Regions from separate parts of the Klebsiella sp. A52 genome, predicted to be linked through region 4. Evidence: predicted binding sites of a transcription regulator. Region 4 holds the regulator's gene; each other region holds the start of a gene.
The links. The regulator LexA, encoded in region 4, represses DNA repair genes until DNA is damaged. The targets are predictions, from matches to a motif close to TNCTGTATGTACATACAGNA.
Positions count from the first base shown of each region.

Region 1: a site for LexA is predicted at 1,909-1,928, ahead of KGA69_RS15320 (YebG family protein). Genes of this name have one in related genera too.
Region 2: a site for LexA is predicted at 2,462-2,481, ahead of rmuC (DNA recombination protein RmuC). Genes of this name have one in related genera too.
Region 3: a site for LexA is predicted at 2,370-2,389, ahead of uvrB (excinuclease ABC subunit UvrB). Genes of this name have one in related genera too.

Region 1 is NZ_CP074437.1:3,243,601-3,247,813, forward strand. It holds gene KGA69_RS15310 (bifunctional 4-hydroxy-2-oxoglutarate aldolase/2-dehydro-3-deoxy-phosphogluconate aldolase) at 1-575, shown strand, start outside; gene purT (formate-dependent phosphoribosylglycinamide formyltransferase) at 629-1,807, opposite strand; gene KGA69_RS15320 (YebG family protein) at 1,944-2,303, shown strand; gene KGA69_RS15325 (tellurite resistance TerB family protein) at 2,408-3,079, shown strand; gene ptrB (oligopeptidase B) at 3,202-4,213, shown strand, end outside.
Region 2 is NZ_CP074437.1:1,234,048-1,238,260, reverse strand. It holds gene metE (5-methyltetrahydropteroyltriglutamate--homocysteine S-methyltransferase) at 1-485, shown strand, start outside; gene KGA69_RS05720 (dienelactone hydrolase family protein) at 545-1,357, opposite strand; gene udp (uridine phosphorylase) at 1,624-2,385, shown strand; gene rmuC (DNA recombination protein RmuC) at 2,523-3,971, shown strand; gene ubiE (bifunctional demethylmenaquinone methyltransferase/2-methoxy-6-polyprenyl-1,4-benzoquinol methylase UbiE) at 4,042-4,213, shown strand, end outside.
Region 3 is NZ_CP074437.1:4,823,206-4,827,418, forward strand. It holds gene pmrB (two-component system sensor histidine kinase PmrB) at 1-72, shown strand, start outside; gene uvrB (excinuclease ABC subunit UvrB) at 278-2,293, opposite strand; gene bioD (dethiobiotin synthase) at 2,904-3,584, opposite strand; gene bioC (malonyl-ACP O-methyltransferase BioC) at 3,577-4,213, opposite strand, start outside.
Region 4 is NZ_CP074437.1:1,023,277-1,027,489, forward strand. It holds gene KGA69_RS04765 (CsbD family protein) at 27-236, opposite strand; gene dinF (MATE family efflux transporter DinF) at 412-1,737, opposite strand; gene lexA (transcriptional repressor LexA) at 1,808-2,416, opposite strand; gene KGA69_RS04780 (diacylglycerol kinase) at 2,539-2,907, opposite strand; gene plsB (glycerol-3-phosphate 1-O-acyltransferase PlsB) at 3,038-4,213, shown strand, end outside.

The DNA of each region.
Region 1 (4,213 bases), 2.2 Mb from region 4:
TGAAAAAGCTGGAACACGCGGTGCCGATGGCGAAAGCGCTGGTTGCAGGCGGTGTACGCGTTCTGGAAGTCACGCTGCGCACCGAGTGCGCGCTGGAAGCTATCCGCGCTATCGCCAAAGAAGTGCCGGAGGCGATTGTCGGCGCCGGCACCGTGACGAACGTTGAGCAACTGAAAGCCGTAACTGAAGCAGGCGCGCAGTTCGCTATTAGCCCGGGCCTGACCGAGTCCCTACTGAAAGCGGCGACCGGCGAAGGTACTATCCCGCTGATCCCGGGTATTAGCACCGTATCCGAGCTGATGCTGGGCATGCAGTATGGCCTGAAAGAGTTCAAATTCTTCCCGGCGGAAGCGAACGGCGGCGTGAAAGCGCTGCAGGCGATTGCGGGTCCATTCGGCCACATTCGTTTTTGCCCGACCGGCGGCATCTCTCCGGCGAATTACCGCGACTATCTGGCGCTTAACAGCGTGCTGTGCATCGGCGGCTCCTGGCTGGTTCCGGCCGACGCGCTGGAAAACGGCGACTACGATCGCATCACCAAACTGGCCCGCGAAGCGGTAGAAGGCGCGAAATAATTTCTGCGCCTTAAATGACAGAAGCCCGGCCCGCGTGAGCGACCGGGCTTTTTTTATCCCTTCACGACAACCGCGGCGGCAGCGTTTTTGGCGCGGCTGATGGCTTCATCGACGTTGTCAGCAACCGCCAGCGTAACGCCCAGGCGACGCGCGCCGGCGATTTCCGGTTTGCCGAACAGCCGCAACTGCAGACCCGCGCCAACGGCGGCATGCAGATTGCCAAAGGTCACGTTCTCACTGGTTAGCTGCGGTAAAATCACCGCCGATGCCGCTGGTCCATACTGGCGGATGGCGCCGATCGGCAGGCCAAGGAAGGCGCGAACGTGCAGGGCGAATTCCGATAGATCCTGCGAGATCAGAGTGACCATGCCGGTATCGTGTGGGCGAGGGGAGACTTCGCTGAAGATAACCTCATCGCCGCAAACGAACAATTCAACGCCGAAGAGCCCATATCCACCCAGCGCCAGTACCACTTTGCGGGCGATCTCCTGCGCGCGTTGCAGCGCGAGATCGCTCATCAGCTGCGGCTGCCAGGATTCACGGTAGTCGCCATCTTCCTGACGATGGCCTACCGGGGCGCAAAAGTGGACGCCGTCGACGGCGCTGACGGTGAGCAGCGTAATTTCAAAATCAAAATTTACCACCCCTTCGACGATGACGCGTCCGGCGCCTGCGCGCCCGCCCTGTTGGGCGTATTGCCAGGCGGCGCTGAGCTGGTCAGCCGAGCGGATAAAGCTTTGGCCTTTACCCGAGGAACTCATTACCGGCTTAACGATACAAGGCAGACCAATTTCGGCGACGGCGGCGCGGAACCCTTCTTCACTGTCGGCAAAACGATAGGCAGAGGTGGGGATCTGCAGTTCTTCTGCCGCCAGCCGGCGAATGCCTTCGCGATTCATGGTGAGTTTCGCGGCCCGCGCGGTTGGCACCACTTTTTGCCCGGCTTGTTCAAGTTCAACCAGAGTGTCGGTGGCAATGGCTTCGATCTCCGGCACGATATAATCTGGCCTTTCTAAGGCGATCAGTTCACGCAGCGCGTCGCCGTGCAGCATGTTGATGACGTGCGAACGATGGGCCACCTGCATCGCCGGCGCATCGGGATAGCGGTCGACGGCGATGGTTTCAATACCCAGCCGCTGGCATTCAATGGCGACTTCTTTTCCGAGCTCGCCGGAACCTAACAACATTACCTTCGTGGCCGCGGGGCGCAGCGCGGTACCTAATAAAGTCATAACCTACTCTCAGCGTAAACAGAACATGCCGCGCATTATAAACGAAAACGTTTGCGTATGTCTTTATACGCGTAAGTTGAGAACGGCGGCGAAATTTGATATACTGTATATAAATACAGTACAAAGAGGCTGCACAATGGCGGTTGAAATCAAATACGTCGTGATCCGTGAAGGTGAGGAAAAAATGTCTTTTGCCAGCAAAAAAGAGGCCGATGCTTACGACAAAATGCTCGATTTGGCTGAGGTGCTCAATGACTGGCTGGTCGCGTGCCCGCTGGAATTAGATGAAGCTCAGCGTGACAATATGTCGATGTGGCTGGCCGAGCGCAAAGACGCCTTACACCACATTCTGAAGTCAGGGAAATTGCCGGAAGCAGAAGATCATGCTGAGGCGGCGGCAGAAATGCCGGAGTCTGCGCCTACAGAGGACGAGGCTCAGCCTGGTGCCGCCGAAGAAGGCGCCGCGAAAAAGCCGCGCAAAGCAAAGGCCGCCTGATAACCGGCGCAACGGAAATTTTCGCATCTTTAGCCAGCCATAACATTTCCTGACGTCTCGTCGTTTAGGCTGATGGCATCGCATCTCGCGCTATGAGGAATGTTATGGCTAACTGGCTTAATCAACTTCAGTCCCTGCTGGGTCAGCAGGGTAACCCCCTCTCCGCTGAAAAGTCGTCATCCGCTAAAAACCTGCTGCCCGGCGCATTGGGCGGTCTTGCGGGCTTATTGGTCGCCAGCAAGTCATCGCGCAAGCTGCTGGCGAAATATGGCACCGGCGCGCTGCTGGTTGGCGGCGGCGCGGTGGCAGGCAGCGTGCTGTGGAATAAGTATCAGCAAAAAATGCGCGGCCAGCAGGCGGATATCGCAATGCAGACATCTACCGCGGTTGCCCAGGAACCGGTTGTGCTTGATGCGCGCAGCGAGCGGCTGATTACCGCGCTAGTCTTTGCCGCCAAAAGCGACGGTCATATTGACGAACGTGAACGTCAGCATATAGAAGAGCAGTTGCGCGCGGCGAACATCGACGTGCAGGGCCGAGTGTTGATCGACAGGGTTTTAACCCAGCCGCTCGACCCGCAGCGGCTGGCGCAAAGCGTGCGCGATGGGCAAGAAGCGCTGGAAATCTACTACCTCAGCTGCGCGGTAATTGATATTGACCATTTTATGGAGCGCAGCTATCTGGATGCGCTCGGCGATGCGCTCAAGCTGCCTGAGGACGTTCGTCAGGAGATAGAACGCGATGTTCAGGCGCAAAAGCAGGCGCTTGATTCTTAAAAGAGAGCGTTTCGCTTGCATCGCTGGCCACTTTTGCCACCCTTATAGACACGACATCGTTCAGGGCGCTTGGCGCCCTGAGTGATTTTGTGATTCCATAATAAGACGCAGAAGAATAACGCATGCTACCGAAAGCCAAACGGATCCCCCACGCCATGACGCTACATGGCGACACTCGCATCGATAACTACTACTGGCTACGCGATGACGAACGCGCGCGCCCGGAAGTGCTGGAGTATCTCCATCAGGAAAATGACTACGGCAAAAAGGTGATGGATTCACAAAGCAGCCTGCAGGAGCGGGTGCTGAAGGAAATCATCGATCGCATTCCGCAGCGGGAGGTCTCCGCTCCCTATAGCAAAAATGGCTACCGCTATCGCCAGGTCTATGAACCAGGCTGTGAATACGCGATTTACCAACGTCAATCGGTGCTCAAAGAAGAGTGGGATGAATGGGAGATTTTGCTCGACGCCAACCAACGGGCGGCGAAGAGCGAATTCTATACTCTCGGCGGATTAGGCGTCGCGCCGAACAACCAGCTGATGGCGGTGGCGGAAGATTATCTTTCCCGCCGTCAGTACGGCTTACGTTTTAAGGATCTGAGCCGCGGCGAATGGTCGGCTGAGATCCTGGAAAACGTCACGCCAGGATTCGCCTGGAGTAATGACTCACGTTTTCTGTGGTATGTGCGTAAGCACCCGACCACGCTGCTGCCGTATCAGGTCTGGCGGCATGCCATTGGCACTAGTGCAGATAACGATGTGTTGGTCTACGAAGAGAAAGACGACACGTTTTACGTCAGCGTGCATAAAACCACCTCCCAGCAGTTTGTGGTTATTTATCTTGCCAGCGCCACCACCAGTGAAGTGTTACTCCTTAATCCGGAACTTCCCGATGCGGCACCGGTGTGCTTTTTGCCGCGACGCAAGGATCATGAATATAGCCTCGACCATTATCAGCACGCGTTTTATCTGCGCTCTAATCGCGAAGGTAAGAACTTTGGCCTCTACCGCACCGTGCTTCGCGACGAAGGGCAGTGGCAGACGTTGATCCCTGCGCGTCCTGACGTGATGCTTGAAGGTTTTACCCTGTTTACCGACTGGCTGGTGGTCGAGGAACGCCAGCGGGGCTTAA
Region 2 (4,213 bases), 210 kb from region 4:
GTATTATCCAGATTGATGAACCGGCACTGCGCGAAGGTCTGCCGCTGAAACGCAGCGATTGGGATGCTTATTTACAGTGGGGCGTCGAAGCTTTCCGCATCAATGCCGCGGTTGCTAAGGATGACACCCAGATTCATACCCACATGTGTTATTGCGAGTTCAATGACATCATGGACTCTATCGCCGCGCTGGATGCCGATGTGATCACCATTGAAACCTCGCGTTCCGACATGGAACTGCTGGAATCGTTTGAAGAGTTTGAATATCCAAACGAAATCGGCCCGGGCGTTTATGATATCCACTCGCCAAACGTGCCGAGCGTGGAGTGGATTGAAGGGTTGCTGGAGAAAGCCGCGCAGCGTATCCCGGCGGAGCGCTTGTGGGTTAATCCGGACTGCGGCCTGAAAACCCGCGGCTGGCCGGAAACCCGCGCCGCGCTGGCGAACATGGTGCAAGCGGCGCAAAATCTGCGCGAATCAGCCTGATAGATACGCGGAAAACAACAGAGGAGGCCACGGCCTCCTCTTTTCATGTATCAGGCGAGTTACCCTTTTTTACCGCCATATTGAGCAAACCAGGCCAGCATCCGCTGCCAGCCATCTTTGGCTGACTCTTCGTGATAGCTGGCGCGATAGTCGGCATTAAAGGCGTGATCGGCCTCGGGATAGACCACGATCTCGGCGTTCGCATTTGCCGCCCGCAGCGCCTGGCGCATGGTCTCGACGGTATCCTGCGGAATACTGGCGTCTTTAGCGCCGTACAGGCCAAGTACCGGCGCGTTGAGATCGACCGCGATATCCACCGGGTGTTTTGGCGAATTCAGCGATTTTTCTCCCACCAGTTTGCCATACCAGGCGACGCCTGCCTTCAACTGCGGGTTATGCGCGGCATACAGCCAGGTAATGCGCCCACCCCAGCAAAAACCGGTGATCAGCAGACGATGGGCATCGCCGCCGTGGCGCGCCGCCCAGCTGGCGACGTGGTCGAGATCCGCCAGCACCTGTGCGTCCGGCACCTTAGTGACCAGTTCTTTGAACAGGGTAGGGATATCGTTGTACTCATTCGGATCGCCCTGGCGGAAGTAGAGTTCTGGCGCAATCGCCAGATAGCCTTCCTGCGCCAGGCGGCGGCACAGATCGCGAATATGTTCATGTACGCCGAAAATCTCCTGCACCACGATAACGATCGGCAGCGGGCCGTCGGCGTTTTTCGGGCGGGCGTGATAGGCTGGCATATTCTCGCCCTGCGATGGGATCGAGGTTTCTCCGGCGACAATCTGCTCATCCGACGTATGGACGGCGGTCGAGGCGTGCGGCGAGGCTGCAGGTGCGAATCCAGGTTGCTTGGTGGTGGTCATGGTATTCTCCGTACCCTTATTTATTAGCGCAACACTAACTATAGACCCTTTAGTTCGGGCGGTAATAAAGCACAGTGCCTGAAAGCGGCTATCTTTTGTTCTGTGACCGTGAATATAACTTGTTAATGTGATGTAAATCACTATTTGTTGAAAAACAAATGCAATCATTGTTATGCATGGTGACCATAATCACAAAAATAAGCGAGTGGCTTCTGTAAAGTACCCTTTTGCTTCTGCTGATACTTCGACCCACAGAGGAGTTTTTTATGTCCAAGTCTGATGTTTTTCATCTCGGCCTCACTAAGAACGATTTACAAGGGGCTACGCTGGCTATCGTCCCTGGCGATCCGGAGCGTGTGGAAAAGATCGCCGCGCTGATGGATAAGCCGGTTAAGCTGGCATCACATCGTGAATTTACCTCCTGGCGCGCTGAGCTGGATGGCAAACCGGTGATTGTTTGCTCCACCGGTATCGGTGGCCCGTCGACCTCTATCGCCGTGGAAGAGCTGGCGCAGCTGGGGGTTCGTACCTTCCTGCGTATCGGCACCACCGGGGCGATTCAGCCGCACATCAACGTTGGTGATGTGCTGGTGACGACCGGTTCTGTCCGTCTGGATGGCGCCAGCCTGCACTTTGCGCCGATGGAGTTTCCGGCCGTTGCTGACTTCGCTTGTACCACCGCGCTGGTGGAAGCGGCGAAATCAATTGGTGCGACCACCCATATCGGTGTAACAGCCTCCTCTGATACCTTCTATCCAGGCCAGGAGCGTTACGACACCTTCTCCGGCCGTGTCGTGAGCCGCTTCAAAGGCTCAATGGAAGAGTGGCAGGCAATGGGCGTCATGAACTATGAAATGGAATCCGCTACGCTGCTGACCATGTGCGCCAGCCAGGGCCTGCGCGCCGGGATGGTGGCAGGGGTTATCGTCAACCGTACCCAGCAAGAGATCCCTAACGCCGAAACCATGAAGCAAACCGAAAGCCACGCGGTGAAAATCGTTGTGGAAGCGGCGCGCCGCCTGCTGTAGTTCTTCACTTTTTCTCGCAAGGCCGGACCCTCCGGCCTTTCTTTTTTGCGTAGCGCCTCGCAGGAAAATCCTTTTCAACTGGACGTTTGTACAGCACAATTCTATTTTGTGTCGTAAGTGGTTGCCGGGGAGGCGTTGTGGATATCTCTATTGTGATAAGCGCCGTGGTGGCGCTGGCGGCAGGGTTAGTCGTTGGCTGGCTGGCGACAAAAGCCCGCGCCGATCAAATCCGTGCCGATCTCATTGAAGAGCGCCGCGAGCTGGATATCGAACTTAGCGCCGCACGTCAGCAGCTGGTGCAGGAATCGCACTGGCGCGATGAGTGCGAACTTCTCAACAACGAGCTGCGCAGCCTGCGTGATATCAACACCTCGCTGGAGGCCGACCTGCGGGAAGTGACCACTCGTCTGGAATCTACACAGCTACACGCCGAAGATAAAATCCGCCAGATGGTCAACAGCGAGCAGCGCCTGAGCGAGCAGTTTGAAAACCTGGCGAATCGCATATTCGAACACAGCAACCGCCGGGTTGATGAACAAAACCGGCAGAGCCTGCATGGCCTGCTGACGCCGCTCCGGGAACAGCTCGACGGCTTTCGTCGCCAGGTTCAGGACAGCTTCGGCCAGGAGGCGCGTGAGCGCCACACGCTGGCGCACGAAATCCGCAACCTGCAACAGCTGAACGCACAGATGGCGCAAGAGGCGTTAAACCTGACGAAAGCGCTGAAGGGCGATAACAAAACCCAGGGCAACTGGGGAGAAGTGGTGCTAACCCGCGTGCTGGAGGCCTCCGGCCTGCGCGAAGGCTATGAGTATCAAACACAGGTCAGCATCGAAACCGATAACCGCTCGCGGATGCAGCCGGATGTTATCGTGCGCCTGCCGCAGGGCAAAGACGTGGTTATCGACGCCAAAATGACGCTGGTCGCCTATGAGCGTTATTTCAACGCTGACGACGACTACACCCGCGAAGCGGCGCTACAGGAGCATATTGCCTCGGTACGTAACCATATTCGCCTGCTGGGCCGCAAAGATTATCAACAACTGCCGGGGTTACGTTCGCTCGACTATGTATTGATGTTTATCCCCGTCGAGCCGGCGTTCCTGCTGGCTATCGACCGTCAGCCTGAGCTTATCAGCGAGGCGCTGAAGAACAATATTATGTTAGTTAGCCCAACAACCCTGTTAGTGGCGCTGCGCACTATCGCTAATTTGTGGCGCTATGAGCATCAAAGCCGTAACGCGCAGAAAATCGCCGAGCGCGCCGGGCGCCTGTACGACAAGATGCGGCTGTTTGTCGACGATATGTCGGCCATCGGCCAAAGCCTTGATAAAGCGCAGGATAACTATCGCCAGGCGATGAAAAAGCTCGCCTCGGGGCGCGGCAACCTGCTGGTACAGGCCGAGTCATTCCGTGGCCTGGGCGTCGAGGTTAAACGCGAGATTAATCCTGATTTAGTCGAACAAGCCACGGCGCAGGATGACGAATACCGCCTTGAGGAAGATGAAAATTTACCGCAGGAAGATGTGTTTAGTGCCGATTCCGCGTCTGTAGCGAGAGCAAACGAGCACGTCAGGCCAAGCTGAAACGTATGGGAAATGGCCTGAATCTGTTACACTCGCTGAACATTTTCTTGATAAGTAAGCGGGCATAGAGATGGTTGAGGATTCACAAGAAACGACGCATTTTGGCTTTCAAACGGTAGCCAAAGAGCAGAAGGCGGACATGGTGGCGCATGTATTCCATTCTGTCGCTGCAAAATATGATGTGATGAACGACTTAATGTCGTTCGGGATTCATCGCTTGTGGAAGCGCTTCACCATCGACT
Region 3 (4,213 bases), 1.3 Mb from region 4:
CAGCCCGGGCCGGGCGTCCGAGCCTGGGTGCTGTTCCCGCGCAGTTCGCGTCAGAAGGTTAATACCCATTGATGGAAGAAGGCGACCACAATCACAAAGGCGGTCGCAATGGCCAGATATTCACGGTTAGTCAGTTTTTGCATGGCGCTATCCTCATTAAACTGAGGATAGTTTGGCTGAAGAAAATTAAGCCAACATTAAGATCCTAAGATAATAGCGTGACGGCAATTGCAAATTACGCATTGCCGTCATTTTTTAACCGTTCCCCGTATCGCCCTCACGATGCCGCAATAAACAGTTCGCGTAGCTGATGCAATTGATCGCGAATCTGTGCCGCTTCCTCAAACTCAAGGTTCTGCGCGTGCTGCATCATTTGCCCTTCCAGCTCGTGGATCTTCTGCTGCAGCGCTTTCGGCGTCAGTTCGACGCTATCGGCTTCCACCGGAGAACGGGCTTTACCGCGGCCTTTGGCTTTGGTCTTCGCGATGTTCTGACCCAGCGCCAGAATATCGACCACTTTCTTATTAAGCCCCTGCGGCACAATACCGTGCTCTTCGTTATAACGCTGCTGCTTCTCGCGGCGGCGTTCGGTTTCACCGATCGCCTTCGCCATCGATGGCGTGATTTTATCGCCGTAAAGGATCGCCTTGCCGTTAACGTTACGCGCCGCGCGGCCGATGGTCTGGATAAGCGATCGCTCGGAACGCAGGAAGCCCTCTTTATCGGCATCAAGTATCGCCACCAGCGATACTTCCGGCATATCCAGCCCTTCGCGCAGCAGGTTGATACCCACCAGCACGTCGAACTCGCCAAGACGCAGATCGCGAATAATTTCCATGCGCTCGACGGTATCGATATCGGAGTGCAGATAGCGCACCCGCTCGCCGTGCTCTTCCAGGTATTCGGTTAAATCTTCCGCCATGCGTTTGGTCAGCGTCGTCACCAGTACGCGCTCATTAATCGCCGCACGGGTACGGATTTCTGATAACAGGTCGTCGACCTGCGTCGCCACCGGACGCACCTCGATGACCGGATCCAGCAGCCCGGTTGGGCGGACGACTTGATCTACCACCTCATCGCCGGATTTTTCCAGCTCATAGGCGCCCGGCGTCGCCGAAACGTAGATAGTCTGCGGCGCCAGCGCTTCAAACTCTTCGAACTTCATCGGCCGGTTATCCAACGCCGACGGCAGGCGGAAGCCATATTCCACCAGCGTCTCTTTACGCGCCCGGTCGCCGCGGTACATACCGCCGATTTGCGGGATAGTCACGTGCGATTCATCGATAACCAGCAGGCCATCCGCCGGCAGGTAGTCGAACAGCGTCGGCGGCGGCTCGCCCGGCCCGCGGCCGGAGAGAAAGCGCGAGTAGTTCTCAATTCCCGAGCAGTAGCCCAGCTCGTTCATCATCTCGAGGTCGAACTGAGTGCGCTGGCTCAGCCGCTGCTCTTCAAGCAGTTTGTTGTTCGCCAGCAGTACCTTGCGGCGGTCAGCGAGCTCGTCTTTGATCTCTTCCATCGCCTGAACGATACGCTCGCGCGGCGTAACGTAGTGGGTTTTCGGATAGATGGTATAGCGTGGAATGGACGATTCAACGTGGCCGGTCAGCGGGTCAAACAGCGATAGCCGTTCGACCTCTTCGTCAAACAGTTCAATACGCAGCGCGATATCATCGGATTCCGCCGGGAAGACATCGATAACCTCGCCGCGCACGCGGAAAGTGCCGCGCTGGAAGGCCTGATCGTTGCGGGTGTATTGCAGTTCGGCCAGCCGGCGCAGGATCGCCCGCTGATCGATCAGCATGCCGGTGGTCAGGTGCAGCATCATCTTCAGATACAGATCCGGATCGCCAAGACCGTAGATGGCGGAAACCGAAGCCACCACCACCACGTCGCGCCGTTCGAGCAGCGCTTTGGTGGCCGACAGACGCATCTGCTCAATGTGTTCGTTCACCGAGGCGTCTTTTTCGATAAAGGTATCCGAGCTCGGAACGTAGGCTTCAGGCTGATAATAATCGTAATAGGAGACAAAATACTCCACCGCATTCTCGGGAAAGAACTCTTTCATCTCGCCATACAGCTGCGCCGCCAGGGTTTTGTTCGGCGCCAGCACCATCGTCGGGCGCTGTAAATCAGCGATAACGTTGGCGATGGTGAAGGTTTTCCCCGAACCGGTTACCCCAAGCAGGGTCTGATGCGCAAGGCCATCTTCCAGCCCCTCTTCCAGGCGGCGGATGGCTTCGGGCTGATCGCCGGAAGGACGGAATGCGGAGTGCAGCTTGAACGGTTTGCTCATATTTCAGGACCTGAAGATGGGATTGGCCAGCAGGTGTTTAATTCTACCCTTCAGTTTGACTTTTGCCAATAAATAATACTGGATATAAAAACAGTATCGCATTATTGTATGGCGGTAAACGGACGCGTTGTACTCTGACGGCGGGCGTAAAATGCGCGCTTTGCGGAATAATCCACCAGCCTGTGTGGTTATCCCCAGAAACATTTATCATTTAACATTTGTCAAGCAAGGTAATGAATCTTTTATGGCAGCCGGTGACACTTTTCTGACAGCCATTGCTTTTATTTAACTTGCTGAAATAAAACATAATTTACCAAAAGACGGGTTTCGCGCCAATTTGCTCGCAGGCCGCGTACTCTCTAGCTTACCGCAAGTTTTCTAACTCTAATACACAAGGTTATCCACAGGAATAGTGGATAACTGTCTGCAGGCCGCGAGGTCTGCCACCCGGCAGAAAAGTCTCATCGGACCAAAGCCCGCGACTAAAAAAAATTATCGAATTTTTTTTGATATTTATCAGCTAAAGACGGCTGGATTTTTTGCGTTTTCTGGACCACATTTCATCGTCCTGTCAACAAAAAATAGAGCCGTCTCGCAGGCTTATGCGGGATTATTGCAGTGGGCTCAGATCCAGGTACTGCGCGAGATCCTTACGCTGCGATGCGTCGGCAAGCCAGGGAATTTCCCCCAGCAGCGGCGCTGGCAATACCCGCGTTAAGGTTTGCAGATATTCGCGATGGCGTTTACCCGGCGGCTGGATATCGTTGGCGATCCAGCCCACCAGCGGCAGCCCTGCCTTGCGTACCGCCTGGGCGGTGAGCATCGCGTGATTGATACAGCCAAGTTTAACGCCGACGACTAAAATCACCGGCAGTTGTTCCTGCTGCGCCCAGTCGGCGAAGGTCAGGGTTTCCGAGAGCGGCGTAAACCAGCCGCCCGCCCCTTCCACCAGCACCCAATCGGCCAGGCGTTCCAGCTCGCGTAAGCCGCAGGAAAGCGTGGTCGCGGCGATTGGTCGTCCTTCATCGGCGCTAATAATATGCGGCGAGGTCGGCTCGGCAAAGGTATAAGGGTTAACCTGTTCATAGCGCAGCGCTACCCGGCTATTGCGCTGGAGGGCCAGCGCATCTTCATTGCGTAACCCGTGTGCGGTCAGGTCGCTACCGGAAGCCACCGGCTTATAGCCCGCGGTGTTAAATCCCAGCTGATTCGCCGCCTGCAGCAGCGCGCTGCTGGCGACCGTTTTACCGACTTCAGTATCGGTTCCGGTAACGAAGAAACGTTTAGTCACGTTCAATGACTCCTGTAAAAAGATGATACGTCAGCGGGCACTGGCCCTGCTGTTGCGGCCAGGCCAGCTGCAGTTCGCGCAGCTTGCCACGGCTAAGCGGCGCAGACGACCGCCCCTGGTGTAAATGGGTGGCGCCAATGCCCTTTAGCGAGCGCATGGCGCTTAACGCGTCGGCGAACGGTAAGCTAATCTGATGCACGACGCCTTCGGCGCGCAGGCCGCTCAGCGCCGCCCTTACCGCCTGTTCGCTGAGAAAACGGTTAGCATGGGGATGGTCGTCGACCGCCCGCCACGCTTGATTGAGTTCCGGTAGCGATCCGGCGAGCAACGTGGTGAACGCTACTCGCCCGCCGGGCCGCACCACCCGGTACAGCTCGCCGATTGCCGCGCTTAGCTCGTCACACCACTGCACCGCCAGGTTACTCCATGCCAGATCGAAGCAGGCATCCGGCAGCGGCAGCGCTTCGATATCGCCCTGCAGATAATGCTGCGCGGCGTCGTTGCGTTGCGCCTGCGCCAGCATCCCGGCGGAGAGATCCAGCGCGGTAACTTCGCTTCCCGCTTCGCGCCAGTAACGGCTCATGCTGCCGGGGCCGCAGCCGGCATCGAGCACCCGGGAAAAATCGCTC
Region 4 (4,213 bases):
TAAACAGGGGGTCAAAACCACATTTGCTACCAGCGCGTATCGTTCTTACGCTCCCAGTCAGACACCTCTTTTTCGGCCTGATCTTTCGCGTAGCCGTAACGTTCCTGAATTTTACCGACTAGCTGATCGCGCTTCCCTTCAATGACCGTCATATCGTCATCGGTCAGTTTACCCCACTGTTCCTTGGCTTTACCTTTCAACTGTTTCCAGTTACCGCTGATTTCGTCTTTATTCATCATTACGTCCTCATGATTCGGTGGGTTAACAGCCCGTTTTGTTCCGGACATGGTAATAACTATAGATGACAATGCTGACACCGATTAGTTATTCGGAATTTTTAACCATCAGGCCAATTGAACACGCTGGGAGAATTTTCCCGGCTCGCGCTGCGCTCGGCCGGGATATTTGCATTCAGGAGGGTGAATTAAACCAGGTGCCACGCTGCCAGTGGCGGCGCCAGATGAGCGCCAGCGAAAGCCCACGCAAAGCTAGGAACACGGCCAGCGCCAGCCACAGGCCGTGGTTGCCGAGCACGGGCACAGAGAGCAGCGTCACCGCAAATCCCGCGGCGGCCACCGCCATGCTATTACGCATCTCCGCGCCGCGCGTTGCGCCGATAAACATGCCATCCAGCAGATAACACCAGACGCCAATCACCGGCAGGATCATCTGCCAGAACAGATAGCGGTCGGCCAGCTGCTGCAATGATGGGATAGAGGTCAATAGCGCGATGATATGCTCACCGGCCACGCTGTAGATTAACGCGAACGCCAGCGCGACCATTCCCGACTGCCGACAGGCCGCGCGCCAGACTTCCAGCAGTTGGCTACCGTCACGCGCGCCGTAAGCCTGTCCGGAATGGGCTTCGACGGCATAGGCAAAACCGTCCAGCGCGTAAGCGGTAAAGGTCAGCATGGTCATCAGTACCGCATTGACCGCCACCACGTCGCTGCCCAGACGGGCGCCGAAGACGGTGATGGCGCCAAAGCAGAGCTGCAGTAGCAGCGAACGCAGCATGATGTCGCGATTAAGCGCCAGCAGGCGCCGCATATTGCCGCGCCAGGCTTCCTTCAACATGGCAAGCGTCACGCCGCGCAGCGCCAGCACCCGTTTCGCCATTAGCAGGCCGATGATAAAGGTAGCGTATTCCGACAGCGCCGTCGCCAGTGCCGCCCCCTGCACGTTCATATGCAGCCCCATTACCAGCCACAGGTCGAGCACGATATTCAGCAAGTTGCCGACCACCAGCAGGATCACCGGGGCGCGGGCGTACTGCACGCCAAGCAGCCACCCTAACAGCACCAGGTTAGCCAACGACGCCGGGGCGCTGAGCCAGCGGATTTCGAGGAACCGCCTGGCCTGCTCCAGTACCGCCTCGCTGCCGCCGACAATATGTAGCGCGAGGTCAATGAGCGGCATGCGGAACAGAACAATGAGCAGCCCGGCGGCCAGCGCCAGGATCAGCGGTTGCACCAGAGCGCGCGCCAGCCGCTGCGGATCTTTGGCGCCGTAGGCCTGAGCGGTTAAGCCAGTGGTGCTCATTCGCAGGAACAACAGCAGCATAAAGAGGAAACTGGTGGCCGTCGCGCCGACGGCGACGCCGCCAAGGTATACGGGGCTATCAAGATGGCCGACAACGGCGGTATCGACCAGCCCCAACAGCGGAACGGTAATGTTCGAGAAAATCATCGGTAGCGCGAGGCGCCACAGTGCTTTATCGGCGGCGTTGAGCAGCATGCAGAGGGACCAGACAGAGGAGGAACATCGCAGCGTCATGCATCATGATGACGCTGCGTTAGGACGGGAGTTACAGCCACTCACCGTTACGGATCACGCCGACGGCCAAACCTTCAATGGTGAAGCTCTGCTGGCGCAGATCGACGACGATCGGGGAAAACTCGCTGTTTTCCGGCAGCAGTTCAACGACGTTGCCCTGCTTTTTCAGACGTTTTACGGTGACTTCTTCATCGATACGCGCGACGACGACCTGGCCGTTACGCACGTCCTGAGTTTTATGCACCGCCAGCAGATCGCCGTCGAGGATACCGATGTCTTTCATCGACATCCCGCTAACGCGCAGCAGGAAGTCGGCATTTGGTTTAAACATCGCCGGGTCAACCTGATAGTGACCTTCAATATGCTGCTGCGCCAGCAGCGGTTCGCCTGCGGCGACGCGGCCGATCAGCGGCAGTCCGTGTTCTTCTTCCGTCAGCAGACGAATGCCGCGTGAAGCGCCGGAGACGATTTCAATCGCGCCTTTACGCGCCAGCGCTTTGAGGTGTTCTTCCGCCGCGTTTGGGGAACGGAACCCCAAGCGCTGAGCAATTTCCGCACGCGTCGGCGGCATGCCCGTTTGGCTGATGTGATCCCGGATGAGATCAAACACCTCTTGCTGCCTGGTCGTTAACGCTTTCATTCCGCCCCCTGGGTGTATATACAGTTATGCTGTGAGTATATACAGCTAATGGTGATTTTGGAACCACATATCATATAAAAATCAGGAGATTCTTTGCGTTTTGCGAGCGTTGCCGACAAGACTTAGCGGTAATGCGACCACAACAGCATAGTCCAGGTGATCAACGCGATGATTATCGCCAGCAGTACCGCCGCCGAGCCCATATCCTTGGCGCGCCCGGAAAGCTCATGATGCTCAGGCCCGATACGGTCAACCACCGCTTCAATCGCGCTGTTAAGAATTTCGACTATCATCACTAACAGGACCGAGCCAATGAGCAGGACTCGCGTAATGATATCGACATCCAGCCAGCAGGCTATCGCCACGGCCACAATGGCGGCGACGCCTTCCTGGCGGAAAGCGGCTTCGTTCACCCACGCCGCGCGGAAACCTTTCCAGGAATAACCTGCTGCTTTAATGATTCTGGTTAACCCAGTGGTATTATTGGCCATCAAAAAGAACCTTTTAATGTAAATGACGTCGCTGAGTGTACGTGTTTGCCGTGTGACAACGGAAATTTTGTACGCTTTCTGTTATTCTTGCCGCGCATTTGCATGATTAACCAGAGGCTTCACATCGTTTATGTCCGGCTGGCAACGAATTTACTATAAATTACTGAATTTACCATTACGGGTGCTGGTAAAAAGCAAGTCTATTCCGGCAGAACCTGCTCAGGAATTAGGGCTCGATACCTCGCGTCCGATAATGTACGTCTTGCCTTATAACTCCAAGGCGGACCTGCTGACCCTGCGCGCCCAGTGCCTGGCGCATGACTTACCCGACCCTTTTGAACCGCTGGAAATCGACGGCACCCTGCTGCCGCGCTACGTTTTCATCCACGGCGGCCCGCGCGTGTTTACCTACTACACGCCGAAAGAGGAGTCCATTAAGCTGTTCCACGACTACCTGGATCTGCACCGTAATCATCCCGATCTCGACGTGCAAATGGTGCCGGTCTCGGTGATGTTCGGCCGCGCCCCGGGTCGCGAAAAAGGCGAAGAGAATCCGCCGCTACGCATGCTTAACGGTATTCAGAAATTCTTCGCCGTCTCCTGGCTTGGCCGCGATAGCTTCGTGCGTTTCTCGCCTTCTGTCTCTCTGCGCCGCATGGCGGATGAGCACGGTACCGATAAAATCATCGCCCAGAAGCTGGCCCGCGTGGCGCGTATGCACTTCGCCCGTCAACGTCTGGCCGCCGTCGGCCCGCGTCTCCCTGCCCGCCAGGATCTGTTCAATAAGCTGCTGGCATCGAAAGCTATCGCCCGCGCGGTAGAAGATGAAGCGCGCAGCAAGAAGATTTCTCACGAGAAGGCCCAGCAGAACGCCATCGCGCTGATGGAAGAGATTGCCGCTAACTTCTCTTATGAAATGATCCGCCTGACTGACCGTATTCTCGGCTTCACCTGGAACCGTCTGTATCAGGGGATTAACGTGCATAACGCCGAGCGCGTACGCCAGCTGGCGCATGACGGCCATGAGATTGTCTATGTGCCCTGTCACCGTAGCCACATGGACTACCTGCTGCTCTCTTATGTGCTTTATCATCAGGGGCTGGTGCCGCCGCATATCGCCGCCGGCATAAACCTCAACTTCTGGCCGGCCGGGCCGATTTTCCGCCGTCTGGGCGCTTTCTTTATTCGCCGTACCTTTAAGGGCAACAAGCTCTACTCCACGGTATTCCGCGAATATCTTGGCGAGCTGTTCAGCCGTGGCTATTCGGTGGAATACTTCGTCGAAGGCGGGCGTTCCCGTACCGGC